Regions from separate parts of the Shimazuella sp. NTD250 genome, predicted to be linked through region 1. Evidence: riboswitches for the same ligand, from Rfam matches in the RefSeq annotation. Region 1 holds a riboswitch; the other holds the start of a gene.
The links. A riboswitch is a leader RNA that binds a small molecule or an ion and turns the genes downstream of it on or off. The one in region 1 is predicted to bind thiamine pyrophosphate.

Region 1 (4,934 bases):
TCCGAATATATGCAGCGATTTGGATTTATGCTCGCTTTTCAATGCTGTGAACATCTCAACCGAGCACTTGTTGTATCGAGGGCAACAGCGGCACGATTACATCTAACAGAGGTTGCAGCAGTACCAGTAAGACATGCTGGAGGGGCGATGGCATCTTATGCATATCGTCATTTAGCCGATAGTATATTAGTAGAATCCATAGCGGCAGATGCGGGAATAGATATAGGCAGTACGTTAATCGGAATGCATGTAAAGCCTGTGGCAGTTCCCGTACGCCCCAAAAATCCTTATATTGGAAAAGCTTATGTTACGATGGCGAGAACCAGACCGAAGCTAATCGGGGGAAGTCGTGCTGTTTATGTACTGGAAAATAAATAACCACCAAAAGAGCGCTGACAGCAGCGTTCTTTTGGTAAATATTATTTTAATGAAAGTAAAAATCGGATCAGTTCAAGCATTTATTTTTTTCAGTAGTTCTTCCGCTGCCAATTTTATATTCTTTTTCCCTAGAATTGCAGACACAATTGCAACACCATCTATATTTGTTTCCATTATTTCGGATATGTTTTCTTCCTTTATCCCACCAATACCTACAATCGGAATCGATAGAGTTTTGCGAATTATGCGAAGTTCATCTAAGGATACATTTTTTGCATCTAGTTTTGTATTTGTAGGATACACCGAACCAATACCGATGTAGTCTGCCCCTTGTTCTTGTGCAAGAACGGCTTCGTCTAATGTAGTTGCTGACACGCCGATAAACATCTTTTCACCAATAAGTTTCCGTGCAACGGATATAGGTAAATCTTCCTGTCCGATATGCAATCCTTCAGCATTTATTGCAAATGCAATATCAAGACGGTCATTGATAACAAGTGGGACATCGTATTTTGAAGTGATTTCTTTTACTTTCATTGCTAGATGATAAAATTCTAAACTACTACAGTTTTTTTCTCTTAGTTGAACGATTGTTACTCCACCTTTTATTGCTTCTTCAACAGATTCAATGAGATCTCGTGACCCTAAAATATCCCGGTTCGTGACTAAATATAGTTTGTAATCAATTGGTTTGGTTAGTGCCATTTCATTTTTCCTCCAAGTAACAATGTATCTGCATACATCTTGGACACTTCATCAAATAAATTCACTTTAAATGTTCCAATTGCTTCTCGATCCGTCAGGCGCTGCTTCGCCCGTTCACCACTTAAACCCATTGTTGTAATTCCGGCAACTGCTGCAAGGAAATAATCATTTGTTATACTTGCATAAGTGCCTATTAATGAGGTACTCATACATCCAGTTCCGGTCACATCTGCTAACATTTTATCTCCATTTGAAATGGTGCACACTCTATCTGTATCTGCAACAATATCAACTGCACCTGTAATGGCAACAACAGATCCTAACTCTGCTGATAGTGATTTGGCAATTGCAACACCATTTTCTTCATCAGCAATGGAATCAACGCCTTTAATCTGAACTTCTAAGCCAGCAATCATTTTTATTTCTGACATATTGCCGCGAACAACTGCAAACTGGACTTCTTTTAAAAGTTTTGCAACCGTATTTGTTCGAAGAGTTGTAGCCCCTGCACCTACTGGATCTAAGATGACAGGAATACCTAATTGATTGGCTTTTTTCCCTGCTGTCAGCATAGATGGAATGGTTCGATCATTAAGCGTACCAATATTAATGACCAATGCAGATGCAAAAGTTACCATTTCTTCCATTTCTGCTATATCATCTGCCATGACAGGAGAACCCCCTAAGGCTAAAACTATATTTGCACAATCATTTACCGTTACATAGTTTGTTATATGATGAACTAACGGCTTTTTTTCTTTTACACAGGCTACTAATTCACTAATGTCATTAATCTTGGACATGTTTATCTCTCCCTAATGGTTTCCTGACAAATGTACGAATCAAAAATTGTAAAACAATATAAATGACACAAATCAATACCATACTCGGCACTGTTGCACCAAGAAAACTATCGATCTCTACGAATTTAAAATAAATAACTACCCCGATGATCCAAGTAACGATAGCAAGCCAATCTAATCTCAATGTTTTTCGTATTCTGGAGCGTTTCAAAATGAAGTAATCGGTTAATAAGATCGCATATAGTGGTGCAAAAAAAGAACCGATTGTATATAAAAATCCTTCATACCTCTCCATCGGAAAAACGATGGCAAGCAGAGTTCCCATTATCGTAAGGATCATTGCTACATGCTTTCCATTTAATTTTGGAAAGATGGTTGTAACGGAAATACCAGCAGAATAAGCATCCATAAAAGTTGTCGTAACAGTTGCCAAAACAACAATTCCTACAGCGAATAAACCGAGGTTTGCACTCATTAGTACTGCTACTGGATCAAACTCATGAAATGCAAGTGCAGCACCAAGCCCAATTGTATACATCCATGAGCTGCCAACCATATAGCCCAGGAAACTTCCAATTGCACCTTCCGAAGTTGATTTGGCGAATCGGGTATAGTCACTGATTAATGGAAGCCATGACAATGGCATAATGACAGATAATTCAACCGCTGCTCCAAAAGATAACCCTGAGGTACTTGGCTTTAAAAGAATTTCATCATTTTTAAAAACTACAAAACACAATACGATTGTTAAAACGAATAATAAACACACAGCTATACTATTTAACTTCTTCCAGGCATTTTGACCAAAATACAGCCAAATACAAATGAAGAAACCAATTACCAGACACCAAACCCATGGCTGATTAACATGATAGTTATTGGAAGTCACGAAATTGACAGATTGGGCACCTGTTAAAATCATAATTGCAGTCCAGCCAAGTAACTGCAAAACGTTTAAGATGGAGAATAGGTAACTGCCATAACTCCCAAATGAAATTTTAGTGGATTCCATTGCCGTTAAACGTTCACGCGATCCAATTACTCCTCCCAAAACAAGTAGCAGCGTTCCCATTACATGTCCTAATAAGATAGCGGTTAAACCTTTATAGAAACCTAGAGGTGCAATGAGTGCTCCTGTCATTATTTCCGCTACGGAAACGGCAGCTCCGAACCATAGTGTTGCAAAATTCCATTTTGTTATTTTTTTAGGTTGGTTGCTAGACATGGTGTTTCCCTGCCCTGTTATACAAGGAGTAAAAATGATGTACTGGACCAACGCCTTTTCCAATTGAAAAAGAGTGCCGAATTGCAAGTGTGATATAATCTTTTGCTTCTTTAATCGCTGCATTTAGTTGAAAATCATTTGCTAGATTAGAAGCAATAGCTGACGATAATGTACAACCTGTACCATGAGTGTTTGCTGTGTCTATTCTTGCTTCATGAAAAAAAGTAAATTCTTCACCATCAAAACATATGTCGGTTGCATCATTCTCACGGTGTCCGCCTTTAACAAGCACAGCTTTCGCCCCCAATGCATGCATTTGAATAGCAGCTTCTTCTATTTCTTTAAGCAGAGTGATTTTTCTTCCTGTTATCACTTCTGCTTCTGGCAGATTAGGAGTTATAAGTGTTGCGATCGGGATAAGTTCATGAATGAGAGCCTCTTTTGCATTTGGACTCAATAGATCATATCCACTTTTTGAAATCATAACGGGGTCGACAACAATATGCTTTGGTGCATATTTTGTTAATTTTTCCACGATTACTTTTATCGTTTCGATTTGTGAGACCATCCCTATTTTCACAGCATCTACTTCAATATCACGAAAAATGGCATCAAGCTGACTAGCAATCAAATCCGGTGTCATGTCTTGAACGGCAAACACCCCTTGCGTATTTTGAGCTGTTACTGCTGTAATCACACTCATTCCATAAACACCATGAGCGGAAAAAGTTTTCAAATCCGCTTGGATACCTGCACCGCCACTTGAATCAGAACCGGCTATTGTTAATACTTTTTTCATTTTCTCTGCTCCTTTCTTTGTGAATAGAACTTGGTTATTTCCAGATAATAGAAGTGGCTTGCAAGTAAACATAAAAAAGCACAAATCCCCATGAGGACTTGTGCTCGAACAAATCGATGTCAGGAATACAAAATTAGATGTATTCACTCGCTCACTTTCCTACGCTGGCATTATCCAGATCAGGTTAAAGGGTCAAAGACTATTGTGTCTTAATCTCAGCCGACCATTTACGGCACCCCTAGTTCTATTCAAATTATAATTGTATTTCTATTTCATCTTAATTAATGCTGCTGATAAATTCAAGTGGTTAGCCAAACTTGATTCATTTTCAATATTCATTCCATTAATTTTTGAAATATTAACTTTTTGGAAACCATTTCCCATTGTAAGTATTATATATTTATGAATAAAGGGAATGATTTGATATCTCCCAATATACAAGAAAAGGTTGTAGATACGATGAAAAAAATAGCAAAAACGTTACTTGCTACTACTCTTTTAGTAACAGCTGCCGTTCCAGTTATCACATCGATTCCAGATGCACATGCTGCATATCAACATGCAACGAATAAAACATCAAAAGATCACAAACAAACCATTGATAAAACAGTAAAATTGGCTGCTCAAGGAAAAGTGATCAATAGTGAACAGTTTGGTTTGGGTTCTAAAGAGGGAGATATTATAAAAAAATGGGGACAACCCGAAAATAAGGAGGAATACAAAGGTTATCAGGAATATTTGGAATACAAAAAGCGTAAAGTGAGCTTTACCATTACCAAGGGTATAGTATCCAAAGTGACGACAACAGATAAACGAGTACTTGCGCTCTCACATGATGAGGTTCATAAAGCGTTAGGTGAACCGATCGATCATGATCAAGGTGCTGGGCAAATCTATGAAACGTATCAGTCGGGAAAAAACCTAATAGATATTCATTGGACAAATGTAACGGATAGAAAAGACGGATTAGAATTAGTAGAGCTTACTGTATATAAGAAGAATTGAGATTTTGTTCATCGGATCT
Region 2 (4,934 bases), on a different contig from region 1:
CATCCCTCCAGTTGTGGGTGAATAGAGGCCGGCTAACAAATAAAACAAGGTACTCTTCCCACTGCCAGAAGGGCCTAAAATACTGACCGAGGTCCCTGATGATACTTCAAACGACACATTCTCTAACAATTTTTCTTGCTCTGGATAGTGAAAGGAGATATTCTCCACTGTTAAATCACTCATGATAGTTTCCTCTTATGCTTCCACCATTGTTCGATTAAACTGATCAAAAAGAAAAAACATCCACTCAACACAACTATCGTAATAATCGACACAAAGACGCGGTCTGTCCGAAATGAACTCGCTGCTTGTGTCATGATCATTCCTAGACCACGCTCGGTTCCCAGCCATTCCGCCACTACTGCTCCCATCACGCTGTATGTCGCAGATAATTTACAACTGGAAAAAAGAACTGGGATCGCAGACGGAAATGCTAAGTGACGAAATTTTTCCCACTTTGTAGCTCCTGACATCTCCAAATATCTCAGCAAGTTCCGATCGACTTGTGCAAATGCATCTACTAATGCAATTGTGATCGGGAAAAAACAAACCAAAATGACGACCAGTAACTTAGCCTCTATACCAAACCCAAACCATACGACTAATAATGGAGCTAATACAATGATCGGGACATTTTGGCTGAAAAGGAGAAGCGGAGTGACGATTCTTTTTAAGAACGTAGAAAAATAGAGACATACAGCCACCCCGACTCCAACCAAAATACTAAGAATAAAGCCGATAGATGCTATGACAAATGTTGCCTCTACATGCAAGAGGTACTCACTGCTTGTCCAAGATCGCCAGAGCTCTAATCCAACTACATAAGGCTTGGGCAACTGCCATACAGGAAATTTACCAATGATTGAGATGATTTCCCATATAAACACAAGCACAGCGATCGAAAGTACAAGAGGGAATATTCTACGTTTCATCATCATATTTGTGAGTCAGCGCAGAAATGGTGATTCCTTCAGGTTTGTGTAAGATTTTAATTTGAAACATCGTCTGCGTGGCGCCTAATTCTAACACCCTTTGATTCATCACAGTTATCAGGTTTAATAATGTCTCCCAATCCCCTTCCACAGTAGTATCCAATGCTCCGACTCGATACTTTAGTCCTGACTCCTCAATAATGCCTATTGCTTCTTCTATAAGTGGGATAGAAATCGAGTGATTGGTATCTTGCGGCAGGATTTGAATGCTCAACAACGTATTCATTTTAGTTGCCTCCTTGTGGAAGGAATTGATTGGTATATGCTTTTTTCGGATCAAAATTCCCTTCTAATAATTGATGGCTTTTCATCCAGTTTGTATATCCACTCCATACCGATTCTTTTTGTATTCCCCAAATAGCAGCATCCGCTTGATATCGAGGACTGAGCCACTTTTGACTCTCATGAACGAGTTTACTGTCTAAAGTAGGATTTTGTTTTATTAAAATATCTGCTGCTTCATCTGGATGTGCAATCGCAAATTGATATCCTTTGCTCACTGCTCGCATAAACGCTTTTACCACATTGGGGTCTTGCTTTATTTTTGCTTCTGAAGTGATCAAGACAGGAGTATAGTAATCGAGATCTTTATTTTGATCTGCTAGATATACCATATTTAGCTTAACACCCTTTTGCTCTGCTTCGATCCCTTGCCATCCATAATAAATCCAGTAAAAATCAATTCCTTGTTTCAATGCTGTAAAGAAGTCAGTGGAGCCAACGTTTGTAATTTTTACTTTGCTCACATCCGCTTGATCCTTTTCCATCAAAGATTGAATCATTGCTTTCTCTACCAATGAACCAAATCCACCATATGTCTTCCCTTCAAAATCTTTTGGACTTTTAATCCCAGAAGTGGAAAGTGAAGCAAACCCAGAAGTATTGTGTTGCAGTACAGCTGCAATGGAGACGATGGGTACACCTGCAACCCTTGCCTGCGTTACCCCCTCTTGGTAACTAACGCCAAAATCCGCTTTGCCTGAGGCCACCAGTTGTTCCGCCGTTGATTTCCCCGGTTGAATAAGGTGTACCTGTAATCCGGCTTCTTTAAAGTAGTTTTTCACCTGTGCAACATATAAGCCGGTATGGTTGGTATTAGGAGTCCAGTCCAATACAACTGTTACTTCTTTTTCTTTTGTTTTTTCTGATGAACAAGCTGCTAATCCCATACATAAAACTGCAATAAATCCAATAATAAATAGCTTTTTCCAATGCAATATAGATATCCTCCTAGTCAAAATAAAAAACCATCCTGATCGAGGATGGCTAAAATTGCGCACAAAAAAATATCCTTCCTACGCCGGCATTATCCGGATCAGGTGAAAGGGTCAGTACATCGGTATACTATCTCAGCCGGCCATTCTCCAGCACCCCTGATTTTTATTCCGTTTTCAAATGAATTATACATTTTATACTATTGTTTGTCTATGAAAAGCGTATAAGTGGAAGACAAAAAAATTTTCATAACATATTGATTCTTTGTTTGTTACCACATACAATGAAGTTGTCAGTCCCACATACAGCGGAAGAAAAAAGAACCGCTGGGGAGCCGCCCTCCAAACATTTGGGAGGAGGACTCATGGATCTGAATGACATGCTCACTCGGAAGCCGAAGAAGCGCGAGAAGCGCTTCAACAGCTCCTGAGCACAAGGCCCCCTGTCCAGTTGGACAGGGGGCCACCTATATAAATAGATGCGCCCCCCTGCAAATTGCTAGGGGGGCATGCTTCTGCCACAAACCGTGGAAAAGCAAAAGCTATTTTCTCTCTACACTGAGCAGCCTTACTTTCCGCTCGCTTGCTGCGGCGGCATGAGGAAAAACCTCTTTCCAGTCGTCGCAGTACACCGTAGGATGATCAAAACTGCCATCCTTACCGTAACGGTGCGAAGGGTTACCCCCTCCACACTTGATGTTGAAAACACAGTTTCCGCATTCAGTAGGCACTCCGTCTGGACCACTCTGACGTGCCATGATACCCGGATGCAGTAGCGCCTCATCAAATCGTGAAGACACTACATTTAGTCCAGTGGAAGTTGCGTTTTCACCGTTGAACTGGAGGTCGTCATCCTGCTCGATACTGCCGTCTACTTCGACAACCACCACAGCAGAAGGGGAGATACCAATCTCATCACTACTGCTGTCACCCATACGGTTGACGTCGATCAGCGCCTCAAACAACGGAATATCTGGTCGCTGGCTATCCGCCAACCAACAGTCAAACAACTCGTTAATCCAGTTACCATAAGGCGTCAGACGCTTTGGCACTCGATCGGCATCATATGCCAACAGCCGATCAAACTGATGCACAGCCCGCTGTATCAAACTTCCTTGCGGCATTGGCGGTGGAGTTACATGATTGGCGTGTGGCAACAGGAAATTGATCCTTGGAATCCTCGCACCAATCTCTTCCTCCAGCTGATGGAAGGAGTCGTATACTCTCTTTGCCTTGTGCTCGATATCAATCACACACAGGATACCCTTGAACACTCGGAATCCATCTTCCGTCTGAGGGTATGCCGCAACGTGCTTTAGTCCGCGCAGAATTTGATCATAGCCGGGCTTCCTCCCACTACGAGTGATCCGGGACGCATTCATTTCCCGAAGTCCGCCATCCATACTGACACCAACCGTGATCCTTGCTTCTGCCAGCTGACGAACATTTCCTCGATTAAGCATGGAGCCATTCGTCTGGACAGTGGCAATTACCTTGCAAGGACTAACTGCCTCTTCTACCTTTTGCTTGTACTTGATCATCTTACTCACACCAGCGAGGAGCGGTTCCCCGCCATGAAAGACGATTTCGATCTCCTCTAGTTGATGCATCCGCACATGCTCCCCGATGCGGAAAGCAACTACGTCCATCAACTCTTCGGTGATCACTGCCGACTGAGCCTCAGACAGCCATTGCTCACTACGGTTTTTGTAGTAGTAACAGTACGGACAATCAAAGTTGCACCATTTATGCATCTTGAGCACGAAGATACTGAACGGTACTTGCGTGTCAATCATGCTTCCTCTTTTCTTCTCTCTTTGCCATGATCATCACTTACCGCCTTGTCTTGATGGAAGTGATCAGGTAACTCAACCTGACCTTGTTGTAGTAGGCGATGCCAATCAAGGCGAACGGAATCAATGACAACACCATTCCTAGCCTGGTCATGGAGAACAATGCCACCACACAGCCAAGGCACTGACCAATACCAGTAATGAAAAAGAAGGTGTAGGTCCCTCTTCCCGTTTGCTTACATTGAGTGATCTCCAAGTAGGTGAACACCCTCACCGCCACACCAATCATGACTGCACCAAAAATACACAACACTACATCAATTTTGCCCGAAGTCGCAGCACCTGTCCAGATGAAAAGGAGGGCGATGGCAAACGCAACCAACGTACCGTGGGATACATTTCGACTGATCTGCCGCTGGACAGCTTTGTTTTTCTTTTCCAGCCGTTGAGTCAGCCAAACTTGCAGGGGACCACACACCCCATTGGTAAGTTCTCCAAAGAAGATCATCGCAACCGCGATCCATTCTCCCATGAAGAACACTGGCCACATCCTCACCGCAAGGGAACCTGCGATTACCAGCACATATTCCCATGAAAATTGTACTGACTTGTCTCGGGTGAGAAGTTGCTGGTAAAACGGCACCTTATCCTCATCAGGCTCTACAAAGGGGCGCTCCTTCACTGCTACTTCTTCCTTGAGACGCATCACTGCAATTGCTGCACCGATGAGAGCAGCCATGGAAATCGCAAACCATATCGTGGTCCACCCATGATGAATCATCGGAATGGCAAAGGCGGTACAAGCCGCAGATACATAGTTGAGTGTTCCCCAACCACTACGACCCCGAATGAGCAGCTTCTTGTCATCTCCAAGGAAATCATGATTGAGATGACCAGTCACACTGATAACTGGGAAGTATCCGAGTGCCATCAAC

Region 2: it holds a riboswitch for thiamine pyrophosphate, as region 1 does, so the genes downstream of both, AC5WOF_RS09110 (ABC transporter substrate-binding protein) here and thiD (bifunctional hydroxymethylpyrimidine kinase/phosphomethylpyrimidine kinase) in region 1, are expected to answer to the same signal.

What each region holds. Positions count from the first base shown of each region.
Region 1 is NZ_JCAJZS010000004.1:219,009-223,942, forward strand. It holds gene AC5WOF_RS11940 (TIGR01440 family protein) at 1-378, shown strand, start outside; gene thiE (thiamine phosphate synthase) at 451-1,083, opposite strand; gene thiM (hydroxyethylthiazole kinase) at 1,074-1,886, opposite strand; gene cytX (putative hydroxymethylpyrimidine transporter CytX) at 1,873-3,111, opposite strand; gene thiD (bifunctional hydroxymethylpyrimidine kinase/phosphomethylpyrimidine kinase) at 3,104-3,910, opposite strand; TPP riboswitch at 4,050-4,160, opposite strand; gene AC5WOF_RS11965 (DUF4309 domain-containing protein) at 4,370-4,915, shown strand.
Region 2 is NZ_JCAJZS010000003.1:209,619-214,552, reverse strand. It holds gene AC5WOF_RS09125 (ABC transporter ATP-binding protein) at 1-183, opposite strand, end outside; gene AC5WOF_RS09120 (ABC transporter permease) at 180-932, opposite strand; gene AC5WOF_RS09115 (thiamine-binding protein) at 922-1,218, opposite strand; gene AC5WOF_RS09110 (ABC transporter substrate-binding protein) at 1,220-2,161, opposite strand; TPP riboswitch at 2,267-2,377, opposite strand; gene AC5WOF_RS09105 (radical SAM protein) at 2,749-4,002, opposite strand; gene AC5WOF_RS09100 (MFS transporter) at 4,040-4,934, opposite strand, start outside.